3 regions of the Thermobifida halotolerans genome follow, and region 1 is predicted to be linked to each of the others. Evidence: predicted binding sites of a transcription regulator. Region 1 holds the regulator's gene; each other region holds the start of a gene.
What was found. The regulator HrcA, encoded in region 1, represses chaperone genes, less so after heat shock. The targets are predictions, from matches to a motif close to TTGGCACTCTCNNNNNGAGAGTGCCAA.
Positions count from the first base shown of each region.

Region 1 (6,293 bases):
AGCGTGGAGCATGCCCAGCACCCGTTCGATCGCGTCGGGGGTGATCTGGGTCCCGTTCTCCACGAACCGCAGAAGTTCCTCGATGAGCCGGACCACCAAGGCGTTGTCCTCGGGGCGGCCACTGATGGTGATCTCGTTGCCCCGGACGTGGATGTCGCTGTCGAAGGAGTTCTCGACCACTCGGAGCAGTTCGTCTCCGGAACCCAGCAGATGGACCATCATCTGCTCTTCGGGGACGACGACCTTGACCTGGGTGTGTGCGTACGTTGATTCGACCATGATGTGGCCTTGCGGCCGTCTCGCCCCTGCCTTTCGCGTGTCCGGAGGCCATGTCACAGCAGCACCTGCCGCCACTGTGCTTCATCTGCGATTCTACCAACCGGCGGTCGTGTCCCCCCAGGATTTTCCCCCGCCCCGGCCGGGGGCCGCGGAGGCGTCCGGCCTCCCCCGGCCGGGACGGCGCCGCTCCCGCTCACCCCGGAGGCCATTCCAGGCCGCGTCCGCCCAGCAGGTGGCCGTGCAGGTGGAAGACCGTCTGCCCGGCCGCGGGGCCGGTGTTGAAGACCAGGCGGTATCCGCTCTCCGCGACGCCCTCGGCCCGCGCGATCTCACCGGCCTCCCGGGCGATCTCGTCGAGAATGCCGACCTCGGCGGCTCCGGCGCTGACCACGTCGCGGTAGTGCTCGCGCGGGATGATCAGCACGTGCGTGGGTGCCTGCGGGTTGATGTCGCGGAAGGCGACCGTGCGCTCGCCCTCACGGACGACCTCGGCGGGCACCTCTCCGGTGACGATCTTGCAGAACAGGCAGTCGGACCGGCTGTCGGTCACCGACTCCTCCCTTCCTCGAAGAACGCGGGGTGCTCTTCCGGTCCCCATCATGCCGGAGCCCGCCGCCGCACGGTCCCCGGTCCGCCGGTCGCCGTGTCCGGGAGTCACCTCTTCCCGGAACCCCCCGTGCGGAACCCCGGCGGCCCGCCCCGCGTCCCGGAAACGCTCCGAGGCACCGCCGTGCGCACTATCCTGGTTCTTCGCGTCGTTGCCCGCATCTCCCGCCCCGTCGACCGCGGCGAGGGCCGCGACGTGCGCTGTCCGTGCGCCGAGAAGACCGAAGGGGGTCATGGACGCCTTCTCCAGCAGACATCAGACCCCAACCGAACGAGAAGAACGGCATGGCCTTTCGTAAACCCGGCGAGAAGGGGCCGCGTCCTAACCACGTGACTGAAACCATGGTGGCGGGAGCGCCCGCAGCGACGGTGTCGGTCGGGTGGGACGCCGACCAGGCGGTGACGCAGCTGTATTCGGCCCACTACCGTCCCCTGGTGCGGCTCGCCGCCCTCCTCGTCCGTGACGTCGCCACCGCCGAAGAAGTCGTGCAGGACGCGTTCGTCGCCATGCACGGCGCCTGGCGACGGTTGCGCGACCCCAACAAGGCGCTCTCCTATCTGCGCCAGTCGGTGGTCAACAAGGCCCGGTCCGTCCTGCGTCACCGGGCCGTCGTCGAGAAGCACGCCCCCAAGGCGCTTCCCGACGCCCCCAGCGCCGAGCACGGCGCCCTCGGCGAGCTGGAGCGCGCCGAAGTGGTCAACGCCCTGCGCGCGCTGCCGACGCGGCAGCGGGAGGCCATCGTTCTGCGGTACTACGGGGATCTTTCCGAAGCCCAGATCGCCGATGCCATGGGCATCAGCCGCGGCGCGGTCAAGAGCCACACGGCACGCGGCATCTCCACGCTCCGCAAGCTCCTGGAGCAGACGACATGACCGAAGAATTCGACGACTTCGAAGAGCGGCTTCGGGCGGCCCTGCGCGCCGAGGCCGACGACATCCCCGTCTCACACGACGCGCTGGAGCGCATCCGGGCCCGCACCGAACGCAAACGTCTGTTCCCCTGGTTGGGGCTGGTCTGGTTCCGTCCCGTCGTCGCCGTCGGCGCCGCCGCGCTGATCGCCGGATCGGTTCTGCTGGGCACCCCGCAGATCCGCGACCACGTGCTGCCGGAGTCGTTCGTCTCCGCCGCGGACTCCCAGAGAGCGGAGGAGAGCGCGCCGAGTCCGGTCGAGGACCCCGTCGGCGAGGACGACGGGGCCGACGCGCCGGCCGGCGGCGTCCCACCGGTCCCCGAGGCGGTTCCCCCCTCCCCGGAGCCGTCCGTCTCGGACTCCTCCCCCTCCTCGGAGGAGTCCGCGCCCGACTCCTGCGCTTCCGCCGCCCCCGAGGCGACGGACGAGGAGGCGTCCCCCTCCGAGGACGAGGACCGTTCCGCCGCGCAGCCCTGCCCGTCCGATGCCGAGTCCGAGGAGCCCACTCCCGACAGGCCGTCCTCCTCCCCCGAGGAGGAGGACGGCTCCGGCGACGCGACCGCCTCCTCGTCCCCGAGCCCGGAAGAGGAGGCTCCCTCCTCCTCGCCCCGCAGGGACGACTCCCCGTGATCTCGGCGCCGGGACTCCTGGAACCGGCGCCAGGAGACGGGGGAGGTGTTCCGGGCGGCCTCGGTACCCGGGGGCGTGGAACACCGGCCCCAGAAGAGGACGGGAAGCTCTCGAAAGGACCCGCGCCCCAGGGGGTGTGCCGACTGTGGAGCGGTCAGGGCGCCCCCGGCGCCGCGTCCGCCCGCGCCTTCCCGCGTCTTCGAGGTGAAGACACCACGAGCTCAGGCGCTGGGGCGCCGGAGGCTCCTCTTGCTGATCGTCGGGGAGGGCGCGGGTGACCCGAGGCGCTGCGCGCATCGGCCGCTCTGCCGTCGCCCCGCGGCGACCGTTCGCCGCCGGTCCTGGCTGTGGTGGCCCTACCAGCGACCGCAGCGGGTCTGCAGGACGGCCAGCGCGGCCACTCCCGCCGTGGAGGTGCGCAGCACGGTCGGACCGAGCAGTGCCCGCACCGCTCCGGCGGCCTCGAAGGCCACCAGTTCGGCGTCGGTGAAACCGCCCTCGGGGCCGACGACGAGCACGACGTGCCCGCCGGGAGCCGACACCGCCTCGGGAAGTCCGAGCGCGGACAGCCGCACCGCGCCCTCCTCGTGCAGCACGATCCCGAGTGAGGCCGAGGCGAGCAGTTCGGCGACTCCCGCCTCCCGCACCGGTTCGGCGATCTCGGGAACACGGCTGCGCCGGGCCTGCTTGGCCGCCGCTCGGGCCGCCGCCCGCCACTTGGCCAGCGACCTGGCCACTCGGTCGCCCCGCCACCGGGTGACGCAGCGTTCCGCCTGCCAGGGCACAACGGTGTCGACTCCCGCCTCCGTCATGACCTCCACGGCCAGCTCCCCGCGGTCGCCCTTGGGCAGCGCCTGCACGACGGTGATGCGGGGGACGGGTTCCGCCTCACGGACGCGTTCGCGGACCGCGCAGGTCACCGTGTCCTTGCCGACGGCGGTGACCACGCAGCGCGCCCGTGTCCCGACGCCGTCGACAAGGTCGACGGTCTCACCCGCGGTGATCCTGCGCACGGTGGCGGCGTGCCGTCCCTCGGCCCCCGCCACCAGCACGGAGTCGGTATCCAGGTCCTCGGGCCCGACCAGGAAGACCGGAGGCGTCACCGCGCGCCGAACGCGTCGCGCAGCCGGGAGAAGAGGTTGCCGTGGCCGGGGCTGAACTTGCCCGGCGGACGGTCCTCACCACGCAGCTCCGCGAGCTTGCGCAGCAGCGCCTCCTGTTCCTCGTCCAACCGGCTGGGTGTTTCGACGGTGACGTGGATCAGCAGGTCGCCGCGGCCCGTGGCGTTGAGGTGGTGGCAGCCCTTCGACTCCAGGGTGATGACCTGCCCGGAGTTGGTGCCGGGGCGCAGGTCGATCTCCTCGGGGCCGTCGAGGGTGTCGATGGTCAGCGACGCGCCCAGGGCCGCCGCCGTCATCGGCACCGTGACCGTGCAGTGCAGGTCGTCGCCGCGCCGCTCGAAGATCGGGTGCGGGCGCTGGACGATCTCCAGGTAGATGTCGCCGCGCGGTCCGCCGTTCGGACCGACCTCGCCCTCGCCCGCCAGTTGGATCTGGGTGCCGTCCTCGACTCCCGCGGGAATCTGGACCTTGCGGGTGACGCGCTCGCGCACCCGGCCCTCACCGGCGCAGTCGGGGCAGGGGTTGCGGATGACGGTGCCCTGTCCCGAGCACTGCGGACACGGCCGGGTGGTCATGACCTGGCCGAGGAAGGAGCGGGTGACCTGGGAGACCTCGCCCCGGCCGCCGCACATGTCGCAGGTCTCGCGGTGGCTTCCGTGCGCCGTTCCCTCGCCCTGGCAGGTGTCGCACACCACCGCCGTGGGGAAGGTGATGTCCTTGGTGACCCCGAACGCGGTCTCGGCGAGGTCGAGTTCGACCCGCACCTTGATACTGCGTCCCCGGCGCATGCGTTCGCGCGCCGTCCTGGGCCCTCCGGTGCCTCCCCCGAAGAACGCGTTCATGAGGTCGTCGAACGGGAAGCCCGCCCCGCCGAAGCCGCCCGCTCCGCCGCCGGCGGCGCCGCCGCGCGCGAAGGGGTCGACGCCCATGTCGAACATGCGGCGCTTCTCCGGGTTGGAGAGCACCTCGTAGGCCTGGGCGACCTCCTTGAACCGCTCCTGGGTCTCCGGATCGGGGTTGACGTCCGGGTGGAGCTCACGCGCGAGACGGCGATATGCCTTCTTGATCTCGTCCTGGGTCGCGTCCCGGCGAACGCCGAGGATCTCGTAATAGTCTCTGGCCACTTACTGCCCCGCCAAGATCTGACCGACGTACCTTGCCACTGCGCGTACCGCTCCCATCGTTCCTGGGTAGTCCATCCGGGTCGGGCCGACGACCCCGAGCTTGGCCAGCGTCTGGTCGCCGATCCCGTATCCCGCCGCGACGATCGACGTGGTGTGCAGGCCCTCGTGGGCGTTCTCCGCGCCGATGCGCACCGTCAGCATCGAAGCGTCGCCTATCTCACCGAGCAAACGGATGAGCACGACGTTTTCTTCCAGGGCCTCGAGAACGTCCCGGAGGTCGGCCGAGAAACCCATCGCGGCGAGGTTCGCGGTACCACCGAAGACGATCTTCTCCTCGTGCTTCTCGACGAGACTCTCCATCAGGACCGACAGCACCGACTCCGCCATCGGACGGTCGTCCGCCGGAAGCTGGACCGTGACCCCCGAGAGCGCCTCGGGCGCGTCGGTGAGCCACTTGCCGACGAGAGCGCGGTTGAGCACCCCGCGCAGATTGTCGACCACGTCGTCGGAGACCTCCGCGAGACCGTCGATGACGCGCTGCTCGACCCGGCCCGTGTTGGTGATCAGCACCATCATGACACGCTGGGTTCCCAGCGGCACGAGTTCGATGTGCTGCACGCACGATCGTGTCAGCGACGGATACTGCATGATCGCCACCTGCCGGGTCAGCTGCGACAGCAGTCGCACCGTGCGGGAGACGATCTCGTCGAGGTCGACCGCGCCGGACAGGAACGTCTCGATGGCCCGCCGCTCGGCCCTGGACAGGGGTTTGACCGTGGAGAGCCGGTCCACGAAGAGCCGGTACCCCTTGTCGGTGGGCACCCGGCCCGCACTGGTGTGCGGCTGGGCGATGTAGCCCTGCTCCTCGAGTGCCACCATGTCGTTGCGGATGGTCGCCGGAGAGACCCCGAGCCTGTGCCGTTCGACCAGCGCCTTGGAGCCCACGGGCTCGTTCGTGGACACGTAGTCTTCGACGATGGCACGCAGCACCGCGAGTTTACGGTCGTCGAGCACGCGCTCACCTCCTGGCACTCCGTGGTCCTAAGTGCTAATTCTACGCGGGGACACCAAGCGGCGTTATGTCCGTTCGAGCACGGTATCAACCGAAGTCTGCCCCGAAGCGGACCCGTCCTCACTCCCCGGAACGGAACCCTTCTCACCATGTCACCTCCTCCGCCCCACCCGCGACCGGCGTCCCACGATCCCCGGAGGCGACCGCCCCGGCCGCTACAATCCGCCGCATGCGCCCTCATTCCAGGCGGTACGGAGACGACGTCCTCTCCGGCGACCGGTGGCGCCGGGAGCGCCGGAGCGTTCCGACCGTCACCGCCGAACGCGGACTGGTCGTCGAGACCGCGGACGAGGACTTCTGCGGCGCGGTGGTCGCCTGGGACCGCACCACCCTCACCCTGGAGGACCGCCACGGTCGGCGGCGGGTGTTCGAGATGACCCCCGCGGCCTTTCTGGTCGACGGTCGACCGGTGACCGTGGTGCGTCCCGCGACCGCGCCCGACGCCCCGCCGCGCAGCGCCTCGGGCTCGGTCATGGTGACCGGCCACCGGGCGCGGACCGCCAGGGAGAGCCGGATCTTCGTCGAGGGCGTGCAGGACGCCGAACTCGTG
Region 1 is NZ_CP063196.1:307,663-313,955, reverse strand. Features, by position in the region: gene NI17_RS01335 (PhoH family protein) at 1-279, opposite strand, end outside; gene NI17_RS01330 (histidine triad nucleotide-binding protein) at 473-877, opposite strand; gene NI17_RS01325 (SigE family RNA polymerase sigma factor) at 1,228-1,758, shown strand; gene NI17_RS01320 (hypothetical protein) at 1,755-2,426, shown strand; gene NI17_RS01315 (16S rRNA (uracil(1498)-N(3))-methyltransferase) at 2,783-3,529, opposite strand; gene dnaJ (molecular chaperone DnaJ) at 3,526-4,671, opposite strand; gene hrcA (heat-inducible transcriptional repressor HrcA) at 4,672-5,685, opposite strand; gene NI17_RS01300 (DUF3097 domain-containing protein) at 5,913-6,293, shown strand, end outside.

Region 2 (6,293 bases), 2.2 Mb from region 1:
CCGCTCACAGCCGCAGGTCCGGTGGGGCGGTCAGCGCAGGCGGTTGGCCGTGGCGACCCGCCGCAGCCGGGCCAGGGCGCGGTGCTGGGCGACCCGGACGGCTCCGGGCGACATCCCCAGGACGTGCCCGGTCTCGTCCGCGGAGAGTCCCGCGATCACCCGCATGGACAGCAGCCGACGCTGCTGCTCGGGGAGTTCGCTGAGCAGTTCCCTGGCCTGTTCGGCCTCGACGATGCGCACGGCCGACTCCTCGGGTCCGGGGGCCTCGTCGGGACAGTCGGGCACCGAGTCGGTGGGCACGTCCGCGCGGGTGCAGCCGCGCAGGGCGTCGGCGACCTTGTGCGCCGCGATCCCGAACACGAAGGACGCGAACGGGCGCCCCATGTCCCGGTAGCGCGGGAGCGCGGACAGCAGGGCGATGCAGACCTCCTGGGCCACATCGTCGGAGTAGTGGGCGTAACCGGAGACGCGGGACAGTCGGGCACGGCAGTAGCGCACCACCATGGGACGGACCTCGCGGATCAGCGAGTCCACCGCGCCGTCGTCCCCCTGGGCCGCCAGCGAGGTCAGGTGGTTGAGCTCTGCGTCGTCCGCCCGCGGGCGGGCGGCGTACCTCCGCGCGAGCGTGCCCCCCGCGACGCGTAGATCCCTCACATATCGAATGATGCCCACTGGCGAAGACTCACTCGTCACGATTCCGGGCAACAGAATGGTTACATTCGGGACTATTCTCGCGTGGCCCCACGCGTGTCCCGGGCCTACACCCGGGACACGCGTGGTAGGCGTCCGCTGCCCCGCCGAAGCGGAGGGCGCCGGAATCAGTGGCCGTGGCCGTGACCGTGACCGCCCGCGGCGGCTTCCTCCTCCTCGGGCTTGTCGACGACCAGCGCCTCGGTGGTCAGCAGCATTCCGGCGATGGACGCGGCGTTCTGCACGGCCGACCGGGTGACCTTGACCGGGTCGATGATGCCCTGCGCGGCCAGGTCGCCGTACTCGCCGGTCGACGCGTTGTAGCCCTGGCCGGGCGCCATCTCGGCGATCTTGGCGGTGACGACGTAGCCCTCGGCGCCGGCGTTGACCGCGATCCAGCGCGCGGGCTCCACCAGGGCGCGGCGCACGATCCCGACGCCGGTGGCCTCGTCACCGGTCAGGCCGAGGTCGCCGTCCAGGGACTTGGCGGCGTGCACCAGGGAGGAGCCGCCGCCGGCGATGATGCCCTCCTCCACGGCCGCGCGGGTCGCGGAGATGGCGTCCTCGAGGCGGTGCTTCTTCTCCTTGAGCTCGACCTCGGTGGCCGCGCCCACGCGCAGCACGCAGACACCGCCCGCGAGCTTGGCCAGGCGCTCCTGGAGCTTCTCGCGGTCCCAGTCGGAGTCGCTGACCTCGATCTCCTTGCGGATCTGGGTGATGCGGTCGTTGACCTCGGTCTGCTCGCCGCCGCCGTCCACGATGGTGGTGGCGTCCTTGGTGACGGTGATGCGGCGGGCGCTGCCGAGCACGTCGAGCTCGGCGGTCTCCAGGCTGAGGCCGACCTCCTCGGCGATGACCTGGCCGCCGGTGAGGACCGCGATGTCCTGGAGCATGGCCTTGCGGCGCTCGCCGAAGCCGGGCGCCTTGACCGCGGCGACGCTGAGCGTGCCGCGGATCTTGTTGAGCACGAGCGCGCCCAGCGCGTCGCCCTCGATGTCCTCGGCGATGATGAGCAGCGGCTTCTTGGCCTGGAGGACCTTCTCCAGCAGCGGCAGCAGTTCGTTGAGGTTGCTGATCTTGCCCTGGTGGATCAGGACCAGGGCGTCCTCCAGCACCGCCTCCTGGCGGTCCCCGTCGGTGACGAAGTAGGGCGAGATGTAGCCCTTGTCGAACTGCAGGCCCTCGGTGAACTCCAGGTCCATGCCGAAGGTCTGCGACTCCTCGACGGTGATGACGCCGTCCTTGCCGACCTTGTCGAACGCCTCGGCGATGAGCTCGCCGATCTGCCGGTCCTGGGCGGAGTTGGTGGCCACGTAGGCGATGTCGGCGCGCTCGCCGATCTCGCGGGCCTGGGAGACCAGGGTGTCGGCGACGGCGCGCGCGGCGGCGTCGATCCCCTTCTTCAGCAGGGTGGGGGAGGCACCCGCGGCGACGCTGCGCAGGCCCTCGCGGACCAGCGCCTGGGCGAGCACGGTGGCGGTGGTGGTGCCGTCGCCCGCGGCGTCGTTGGTCTTGGTGGCGACCTCCTTGACGAGCTGGGCGCCCAGGTTCTCGTAGGGGTCGTCCAGTTCGACCTCACGCGCGACGGTGACACCGTCGTTGGTGATGGTCGGGGCCCCGAACTTCTTGTCGATGACCACGTTGCGGCCCTTGGGGCCGAGCGTCACCTTGACCGCGTTGGCCAGGTGGTCCACACCGCGCTCCAGGGAGCGCCGCGCGTCGTCCTTGAATTCCAGGATCTTGGGCATTGGTTCCTCGGGTTGTACAGATCGACTGCGGCGAACGAGCCGTGCCGCCGGACACGGCGCGGCGACACGGAAAGCGCGCGGGCGGGGGTACCCGCCCGCGCGCAGTCAAACCTTGCTCGGAAGGATGTTCCGGGGCTTACTTCTCGACGATCGCGAGCAGGTCGCGAGCGGAGAGGACGAGGTACTCCTCACCGTCGTACTTGACCTCGGTGCCGCCGTACTTGCTGTAGAGGACGACGTCGCCCTCCTTGACGTCCAGCGGGATGCGCTTGTCGCCCTCGTCGTCCCAGCGGCCCGGGCCCACGGCCAGGACCCTGCCCTCCTGCGGCTTCTCCTTGGCGGTGTCCGGGATGACCAGGCCGGACGCGGTGGTCTGCTCGGCCTCCAGAGGCTGGACGACGACGCGGTCCTCCAGCGGCTTGAGCACGGTCTTGGTGGCGGTCGACACGGTGTGACCTCCCCCTTCAGAATTTCTGAACAATGAATGGCATGCAGACAAAAGGGACGACCACGGCGGCCTGCCGTCGCGGGTGCCAGACCAACCTCGTCGCGGTTAGCACTCTACCCTTGAGAGTGCCAATACGAAACAGTAGTCAGGTACATCCGGGTCGTCAAACAACAGGTCACAGGGGAACGCGAAGGTGACGAACAGGCAGCTCGCAGGGTTTCACGCGCTTCTGACACCGGTGGGGCGCCGCCTGCTCGAAGACGTCTCCCCGGGCGAGTCCGCGGCCGACCCGCTGAAGGCCGCGGAGCGGCTGCGCCGGCATCCGGCGCTGTCGGGCATGCGCCGCGACGCGGCCACCGACCTGGTCAACATGGTCCTGACCCAGACGCGGCTGCGCATGCGGGCCGAGGAGAAGTTCGGACCGCTCGCCGACCGCCTCTTCTTCACCCCCGACGGCCTGGAGCAGGCCACCCGTGCGCCGGTCGCGGCCCACCGGGCGCGCCGCTTCGCCGAACTGGCCGCCCCGGACGCCGCGCCGGTGGCCGACCTGTGCTGCGGGATCGGCGCCGACCTGCTCGCGCTGGCCGGTGCGGGGCTCGCGGTGGAGGGCGTGGACCTGGACCCGCTCACCGCCGCCGTCGCCGAGGCCAACATCGGGGCGGCGGGGCTGTCGGAGCGGGCCCGGGTACGGCTCGGCGACGCCACCGAGATCCGCGCGGCGGAGTACTCGGCGGTGTTCTGCGACCCCGCCCGGCGCGGACGGCGCGGACGGGTCTTCGATCCGCGCGCCTACTCCCCCTCCTGGGACACGGTCGTGGAACTGGCCCGGCGCGCTCCCGCCGGATGCGTCAAGGCCGCACCGGGCCTGCCCCACGAGTCGATCCCCGACGGCGTGGCGGCCGAGTGGGTCTCGGTGGACTGGGAGGTCAAGGAGACCGCGCTGTGGTTCGGGGCGTTCACCGGGACCGGAACGCCGTCCCGGCGGGCCACGCTCCTGCGGACCCGCACCGGTTCCGGCGAGGTGGAGACCACCACGCTGACCGGTCGCGGCCTCGGCGCGCCCCCGGTGTCCGAACCGCTGCGCTACCTGTACGAGCCCGACGGCGCGGTGGTCCGCTCGCACCTGGTGGCCGAGGCCGCGGCGGCCGTGGACGGCGCGCTCCTCGACCCCGCGATCGCCTACATCACCTCCGACTCCCTGGTGCGCACCCCGCTGTGCCGGGTCTACGAGGTGCGCGAGGTCATGCCCTTCTCCCTGAAGCGCCTCCGGGCCGCGCTGCGGGAGCGGGGCGTGGGGACGGTGACGGTCAAGAAGCGCGGTTCGGCGGTCGACGTGCAGCGGCTCCGCCGCGACCTGAGGCTGGCCGGTCCGGAGTCGGCGGTGGTCGTGCTCACCCGCATCGGCTCCCGGCCCTACTGCCTGCTGTGCGCCGAGGTCGGCTCCGAGGAGGCGGGGTGAGCCGCGCGCCGCGGTCCTCCGGCCGCGCTCCCGTCAGGCCGCGGCGCCGCGCATAACGGTACGTACGGTTCTTTCGCCGTCTCATGGGACAACGGCCGCCATGTCGTTAGACTGGCCGCGCTGAATGTTTCCCCCCTCGACCCGCGACCGGTACGGCGGGCGCTTTTCGGCCCGTTCGTGCGGGCTTCCCGCAACGGTGTTGTCGCCTACCCACCGTAGGAGAGCGGTTTCGTACCGCCACGTCGGTGGGTCTCCGCGGCAGCGCCGCGGAGACCGCCGGACCGCGCGGGGACTCCCCGTCCGAAGTCGCCGAAAGGACGGGGAAGCGCCATATCCAAAGGAGCACCTCGGTGGAACAGACCAACCACAACTTCCTCAACGGGGGAGGTCAGGCCGGGATCTCTGATCGCATGCGGGAGCTGCTCTCCCGGGCTGCCCAGGAGCATCTCTCGGAGCAGAAATCGCAGGGCGCGATCACCGAGGAGATGCGTCAGCGGCTTGAGGGCATGGAGTGGCTGCTGCGCGAGTTCCGTGAACGGGAACTGGCCGCACTGTCCGAGAACATCACCACGGTCAAGTCCAGCGTCGACGAACTGTCCACCCGTCCCCCCGAGTGGGCCGAGACGCTCGCGGAGCACATCGAGCAGGTGGGCGTACGGGTCAGGCCGCTGTCGGAGATGGCTCCGCTGCGCTCGGACGTCACCGGGCTCGCCGGCGCTCTGGAGACCGCGCTGAGCCGTCTCGCGGAGCTCTCCGACACCGCCGCGCGCACCGCGGACCAGACCACCGCCCTCACCGAGCGGCTGGAGAGCCTGGCCGGTGCCGTCGACCTGCGCCTGTCCCGCATCGACGAGGCCATCGAGTCGCTGAGCACCCGGGCCGCGACCCTGGAGAACGCCGTGGAGTCCGTCGGGGAGCGCCTGGAGCGCCGCTTCGACACCGCCCGTGAACTGGCCGTGGCCGACCACACCGCGCTCACCACCGCCCTGGACGAACAGCGCGAAGCCCTCACCGCACGCCTGGACGAGCAGCACACCGCCCTCGGCGAGACCCGCACCCAGCTCGAACAGCGCATCACCGACACCACCACCTCCCTCAACCGGGAAGCCGCCGAACGCCACACCGCGCTCACCACCGCCCTGGACGAACAGCGCGAAACGCTCACCGCACGCCTGGACGAGCAGCACACCGCCCTCGGCGAGACCCGCACCCAGCTCGAACAGCGCATCACCGACACCACCACCTCCCTCAACCGGGAAGCCGCCGAACGCCACACCGCACTCACCACCGCCCTGGACGAACAGCGCGAAACGCTCACCGCACGCCTGGACGAGCAGCACACCGCGCTGAGCGGCACGCTCTCCCAGAGCGTGGAGTTCCTGACCACGCAGGCCGACGAGAACCACGCCGAGGCCACGGCCGCGATCGCCGACGTCACCAGCGCGGTCGCGAAGCTGGACGGCGCCACCGGGGAGCAGCTCGGCGAGATGCGCGAGCAGTTGCGCAGGAACCGCGCGGAGCTGTCGGAGCAGTTGGGCGTCCAGCACGCGGAGCTGCGCGAGCGCGACGACGAGCAGCACGAGGCGGTGCTGAACCGGCTTGGTGAGGCCGCCGAGGCGCTGCGGTCGGCGATCGACGACGGCCGCTCCGCGACCACCGCGGCGGTCGCGGAGCTGGCCTCCGCGCTGTCGGAGGCGCGGAGCGAGGCCAGGACGGACGTCGCGGCGCTGGAGGAGCGCGTCGCGGCCCGCGTCGAGGAACTGCGCGCCGCCGTGGCCGAGCACGTCCGTTCCCTCGGCGAGACCGTCGGGGAGCGCCACACCGCTCTGGCCGAGCGGTTCGAGGAGCACCGCACGTCCGTCCACGAGCGCCTCGACCAGCACGACCGCGAGTTGACGGAGCGGGTCGACGCCCACCTGGACGCCGTCACCACCAGGCTGGAGACCCA
Region 2 is NZ_CP063196.1:3,595,019-3,601,311, forward strand. Features, by position in the region: gene NI17_RS16025 (sigma-70 family RNA polymerase sigma factor) at 31-654, opposite strand; gene groL (chaperonin GroEL) at 819-2,438, opposite strand; gene groES (co-chaperone GroES) at 2,575-2,886, opposite strand; gene NI17_RS16040 (class I SAM-dependent methyltransferase) at 3,080-4,345, shown strand; gene NI17_RS16045 (apolipoprotein A-IV repeat region-like domain-containing protein) at 4,696-6,293, shown strand, end outside.
Region 2: a site for HrcA is predicted at 2,992-3,018, ahead of groES (co-chaperone GroES). Genes of this name have one in related genera too.

Region 3 (6,293 bases), 930 kb from region 1:
GCAGGGCGGAGCGGGTGACCTTGGTCGGGTCGATGACGCCGTCCTTGAACAGGTCGGTGTACTCACCGGTGGCGGCGTTCAGGCCGACGCCCGTCTCCAGGTTCTTCACCTTCTCCACGACGACGCCGCCCTCGAGACCGGCGTTGATCGCGATCTGCTTCAGCGGCTCCTCGACGGCGCGACGCACGATGTCGGCGCCGATGGCCTCGTCGCCCTCCAGCTCCAGCTTCTCGAAGGCCGTGACGCTGGCCTGCAGCAGCGCGACACCACCACCGGGCAGGATGCCCTCCTCGACCGCGGCCTTGGCGTTGCGGACGGCGTCCTCGATGCGGTGCTTGCGCTCCTTGAGCTCGACCTCGGTGGCGGCGCCGGCCTTGATGACGGCCACGCCACCGGCCAGGCGGGCCAGGCGCTCCTGCAGCTTCTCGCGGTCGTAGTCGGAGTCGGTGCGCTCGATCTCGGCGCGGATCTCGTTGACCCGGCCGGCGATCGCGGTGGCGTCACCGGCGCCGTCGACGATGGTGGTCTCGTCCTTGGTGACGACGACCTTGCGGGCGCGGCCGAGCATCTCCAGCTCGGTGCTCTCCAGCTTCAGGCCGACCTCTTCGGTGATGACCTGGCCGCCGGTCAGCACGGCGATGTCGCCGAGCTGGGCCTTGCGGCGGTCGCCGAAGCCGGGGGCCTTGATGGCGACGGACTTGAAGGTGCCGCGGATCTTGTTGACCACCAGGGTCTGCAGCGCGGTGCCCTCGACGTCCTCGGCGATGACGACCAGCGGACGGCCGGACTGCAGGACCTTCTCGATGACCGGAAGGAACTCGTTGTTGTTGGAGATCTTCTGGTTGGCGATGAGGATGTACGGGTCCTCGAGGACCGTCTCCATGCGCTCCAGGTCGGTGGCGAAGTAGGGCGAGATGTAGCCCTTGTCGAAGCGCATACCCTCGGCGAGCTCCAGCTCCAGCCCGAAGGTCTGGCCCTCCTCGACGGTGATGACGCCTTCCTTGCCGACCTTGTCCATCGCCTCGGCGATGTACTCGCCGATCTGGGTGTCGCCGGCGGAGATGGAGGCGGTGGAGGCGATCTGCTCCTTGGTCTCGATCTCCTTGGAGAGGTTCGCCAGCTCCTCGCTGACACGGGCCACGGCGGCGTCGATACCGCGCTTCAGGCCGATCGGGTTGGCACCGGCGGCCACGTTGCGCAGCCCCTCGCGCACCAGGGCCTGCGCCAGCACGGTGGCGGTGGTGGTGCCGTCACCGGCGACGTCGTCGGTCTTCTTCGCGACCTCCTTGACCAGCTCGGCGCCGATCTTCTCGTAGGGGTCCTCGAGTTCGATCTCCTTGGCGATGGAGACACCGTCGTTGGTGATGGTCGGCGCGCCCCATTTCTTCTCAAGGACGACGTTGCGGCCCTTGGGGCCGAGGGTCACCTTGACGGCGTCAGCGAGCTGGTTCATACCGCGCTCGAGGCCGCGCCGGGCTTCCTCGTCAAACGCGATCAGTTTGGCTGCCATAGAGTTCTAGTCCTCCCGAGACCGGGCTGATACGCGAGGGAACGAGCCGACGCCCGCGACGGATGGCCGCGGCTGCCCGGCACCCGTCTGCCGGAAGTCGCGACCTCATCGTCTCGATCCGCGATTTAGCACTCACGTCCTGAGAGTGCTAACGGTCTCTTTTTAGCACTCTCAGGATGGGAGTGCAAATGTCTCGCGGATTCTTCTTCTGGTCGCTACCCGCAGGTCAGAGCGGCCAAAACCGGCCGTTGCCCAACTTTCCCGCGTTCCTCGGGAAACGGAAACGGCCGGAGCGCACCGCGCTCCGGCCGGATCGGCTCACACCGCCGCGGACCTGTTCAGCAGCCGCCCGCGACCGCCGGGATGATCGACACCTGGACGCCCTGCGGGGTCGGGGTGTCCAGGCCGTCGGCGAACCGGACGTCCTCGTCTCCCACGTAGACGTTGACGAAGCGGCGGATCCTGCCGCTGTCGTCGAGAATGCGGGCCTGGATGCCGGAGTGGTTGGCCTCCAGGTCGGCCAGCACCTCCTTCAGGGTGCTCCCCTCAGCCGTCACCTCGGCCTGCCCCTTGGTGTAGGTGCGCAGAATGGTGGGGACTCGGACACTGACGCTCATCGCTGGGACTCCTTGGTTCTTTTCGACTCGACGGGAACGGACCGACGCCTCAGAGCAGTCCGGCCTCCTTGAAGGCGCCCAGCGACGGCTTGATCGTCGCGGTGACTCCGGTGCCGGACACGGCGTTGAGCGTCTTGAGCCCGTCTCCGGTGTTCAACACCACCGTCTCGGCCTCGGGGTCGAGCACCCCGTCGGCCAGCAGCTTGCGCAGCACACCGGTGGTGACTCCGCCCGCGGTCTCGGCGAAGACGCCCTCGGTGCGCGCCAGCAGCCTGATCGAGTCGACGATCTCGGAGTCGCTCACGTGCTCGACCGCGCCTCCGGTGCGACGGCAGATGTCGAGCACGTACGGCCCGTCCGCCGGGTTGCCGATCGCCAGCGACTTGGCGATGGTGTCGGGCCGGACCGGCTGGATGACGTCGTGGCCGTTCTCCCAGGCGCGGGCCACGGGGGAGCAGCCGGTGGCCTGCGCGCCGAAGACCCGGTACGGCCTGTCCTCGACCAGCCCGAGCTTGATCAGCTCCTGGAACCCCTTGTCGATCTTGGTGAGCTGGGAGCCGGAAGCGATGGGGATGATGATCTGGTCGGGAACGCGCCACCCCAACTGCTCGGCGATCTCGTAGGCGAGCGTCTTGGAGCCCTCGGCGTAGTAGGGGCGCAGGTTGACGTTGACGAACCCCCAGTCCTCACCGGCCGGGTCGCCGATGAGTTCGGAGCAGAACCGGTTGACGTCGTCGTAGGTGCCGTCGATCGCGACCAGTTGGCCGCCGTAGACGGCCGCCATGACGACCTTGCCCTCCTCCAGACCGGCCGGGATGAACACACACGACCGGAACCCGGCCCGGGCGGCGGCGGCACCGACCGCTCCGGCGAGGTTGCCGGTGGAGGAGCAGGACAGGGTGGTAAAGCCGAAGGTACGGGCGGCCTCGACGGCCATCGCCACGACGCGGTCCTTGAAGGAGTGCGTGGGGTTGCCGGAGTCGTCCTTGACGTACAGGGAGCGCAGCCCCAGTTCGGCGGCGAGCCGGTCGGCCCTGACCAGCGGGGTCTGGCCGGGGTTCATGTTCGGCAGGTCCTCGACGTCGGCCGGGACCGGCAGGAGTGCCTTGTAGCGCCAGATGTTGTTCGGCCCCCGGGCGATGGACTCGCGGGTGATCCGGCCGAAGTCGTAGGCCACTTCCAGCGGACCGAAACACTCGATGCAGGCGAAGACGGGACCGAGGTCGTAGCGGGCGCCGCACTCGCGACAGGACAGCGCGACAGCGGAGCCGAAGGAGTCGGTGACGGACGTGGCGGATTCCGTGGCGGTCAGCGCCATGAGGCGTTCTCCCCTCATCTTCCCCGCGCCACCCTGGCGACGGGACGGAGTTGGCACCTGTCTCGGCCGCCTCGCACCTGACGAAACGTGCACCGAGATGGTTGCCGGGGCTTCGCAGGGCCGTGTCCCTCCACCCCTCTGGATGAGCAATCTGAAGTTGTGCGCTCGGTTCCGCACCGAGACCTGTCGGTCACTTTAACGGACAACGTGTCGGTATTTCCATCCGGGGTAGTTCGTCTTCGCCGCTTCCCCGGTCACGTGGACGTGGCCGACAGCAGGTCGCCGGACTGGTTTGCACGGCACTCCGACCGGCGAGACTAACCAGAACGTGTGACACGACCCGCCTCCCCCCGGCTCTTGGGCCGTGTAGTCAAATGGGGCATCGGACTCCAACCGCTGAGAGGTGGACCAACAGGTGGACAAGGCACAGATCCTCGTCGCTTCCAACAGGGGACCAGTGTCCTTCTCGATCGGAGACGACGGCGCCGTCAAGTCCCGGCGCGGCGGTGGCGGCCTGGTCTCCGGGCTGAGTTCGGTGGCCGCCGAGATCGACACGCTGTGGGTGTGCGCGGCACTGTCCGACGCCGACCGCAAGGCCGCCGCGGCCGCGCCCGAGGGCCGACTGGACAAGGCCGGATACGACGTCGGCGGGGCCAGCGTACGCATGCTGGACATTCCCGCCGAAACCTTTGGCAACGCCTACAACTCTGTGGCGAACTCCACACTCTGGTTTGTTCACCACATGCTCTACGACACCCCCAACAAGCCGGCGTTCGGCGCGCGGTTCCGCGCCGAGTGGGCGGACTACCGGGCCTACAACTCCGCCTTCGCCGAAGCGCTGCTGACCGGCGCCGACGAGGGGGCGAAGGTGGCCGTGCAGGACTACCACCTGGCTCTGGTGCCGCAGATGCTGCGGGTGCGCCGTCCGGACCTGCGCATCACGCACTTCTCGCACACCCCGTGGGCCCCGCCGGAGTACTTCCGGATGCTGCCCGCCGGGATCGGCCGGGAACTCCTGGAGGGCATGCTCGGCGCCGACTACCTGGGCTTCCTCAGCGTGCGCTGGGCCGACGCGTTCCTGCGGTGCTGCGAGGTCTTCCTGCGCGCCCCGGTGAACTGGGGCACCCGCACCGTCGACCACGGCGGCCGGATCGTGCGGGTCGGGGTGCACGGCCTGGGCGCGGACGCCGAGGGAATGCGCGAGCGGGCCGCGGCCGACGACGTGGCGCGGTGGCGGACCCGACTGCGCGAGCGCGTCGGCGACCGCAAGCTGGTCGTGCGGGTGGACCGCACCGAGCTGTCCAAGAACATCGTGCGCGGGCTGGAGGCCTTCGGCGAGCTGCTGCGCGAACGGCCCGAGTGGCGCGGACGCGCCACCCACCTGGCGTTCGCCTACCCCAGCCGGGGCGGTGTGGCGGAGTACCGCGCCTACACCGAGTCGGTGCGCGCGACCGCCGAGGCGGTCAACGCCGAGTTCGGCACCGACGACTGGACACCGGTGGTGCTGGAGGTCAACGACGACTACCCGCGCTCCCTGGCGTCCTACCAGATCGCCGACGTGCTGCTGGTCAACCCCATCCGCGACGGCATGAACCTGGTCGCCAAGGAGGGGCCGGTGCTGTCGCTGGACGGGGTGGCGCTGGTGCTGTCCACCGAGGCGGGCGCCGCCGACGAGCTGGGCCGCGACGCGCTGCTGGTCAACCCCTACGACGTGAGTGAGACCGCCGACGCCCTGCACCGGGCGCTGACCATGGACGACACAGAGCGCAGGCGGCGCACCGAGCGCCTGGCGGAGGCCGCCTCGGCGCTGCCCCCGCAGCGCTGGTTCCTGGACCAGTTGCGGGCGCTGGACTGACCGCCTCCCTCCGGCGCCGGGTGCGGCACGGCCCCGGCGCCGGAGGGAAGTTGTCCACAGATTCCGGAAAAGCACCTCCGCCGTCACCCTCCGTCGCCATACTGGCTTCCGTGAGTGATGGGAGGCACGATGACACTCATGAGCGCTGGCGAGACACACACCCCGCACCGGCCGCTGACCGTGGAGGACCTGCGGCGGATGCCCGACGACGGCCGCAGGTACGAACTGGTCGAGGGGCGGCTTGACGTGTCGCCCGCACCGCTCTCCGTTCACACACTCATCGAGTCGCGGCTGATGGTCCACCTGGGCGTGAACGCGCCCGACGATTTCATGGTGCTGACCGGGCCGGGGCTCAACCTCAACGCCGAGGGCACCCACCACCGCATCCCCGACCTCGCGGTGATCCGCGCCGAGGACTTCGAGAAGCCCTACCTCACCCGGCCGCCGCTGCTCGCGGTCGAGGTGGTCTCGCCCGAGAGCGTGTTCCGCGACCACCACACCAGGCTGCGCGAGTACGCCGAGTTCGGCATCGCCTCGTACTGGATCGTCAACCCGTCCGCCGACAAGCCCGGCATCGCCGAGTTCCGGCTCGACGGCGACCGCTACGTCGAGCACGCGCAGGTGTTCGGCGAGAACGTCCTCGCCACGGACGTGCCGTTCCCGGTGCGGACCGTCCCGCACTGGCTGCTGGCCGACGGCCCGTGGCGGCAGCGCATCGGCGGCGCCGGGACCGACGCCGCCGACTGATCCGGGACCCGGTCGGCTCAACCACCCAGGTCCGCCACCAGCTCCTCCAGGAACTCCACCACCCCCGAAGGTCCGGCCACCACCAGGTCGGCGCGCTTGGCGAGTTCGGTGACCTCGGTGGAGCCGCTGCACAGCCTGAACCCGGCCACGCCGCGGTCCCGCAGCCGCTCCACCGCGTCGTAGGCGGCGAGGTCGCCCAGGTCGTCGCCCGCGTACAGCACCGCCCCCGCCCCGGTGGCGGCGGCC
Region 3 is NZ_CP063196.1:4,828,375-4,834,667, reverse strand. Features, by position in the region: gene groL (chaperonin GroEL) at 1-1,510, opposite strand, end outside; gene NI17_RS21640 (MoaD/ThiS family protein) at 1,849-2,127, opposite strand; gene thrC (threonine synthase) at 2,177-3,445, opposite strand; SAM riboswitch class I at 3,457-3,594, opposite strand; gene NI17_RS21630 (alpha,alpha-trehalose-phosphate synthase (UDP-forming)) at 3,861-5,300, shown strand; gene NI17_RS21625 (Uma2 family endonuclease) at 5,430-6,047, shown strand; gene otsB (trehalose-phosphatase) at 6,065-6,293, opposite strand, start outside.
Region 3: a site for HrcA is predicted at 1,636-1,662, ahead of groL (chaperonin GroEL). Genes of this name have one in related genera too.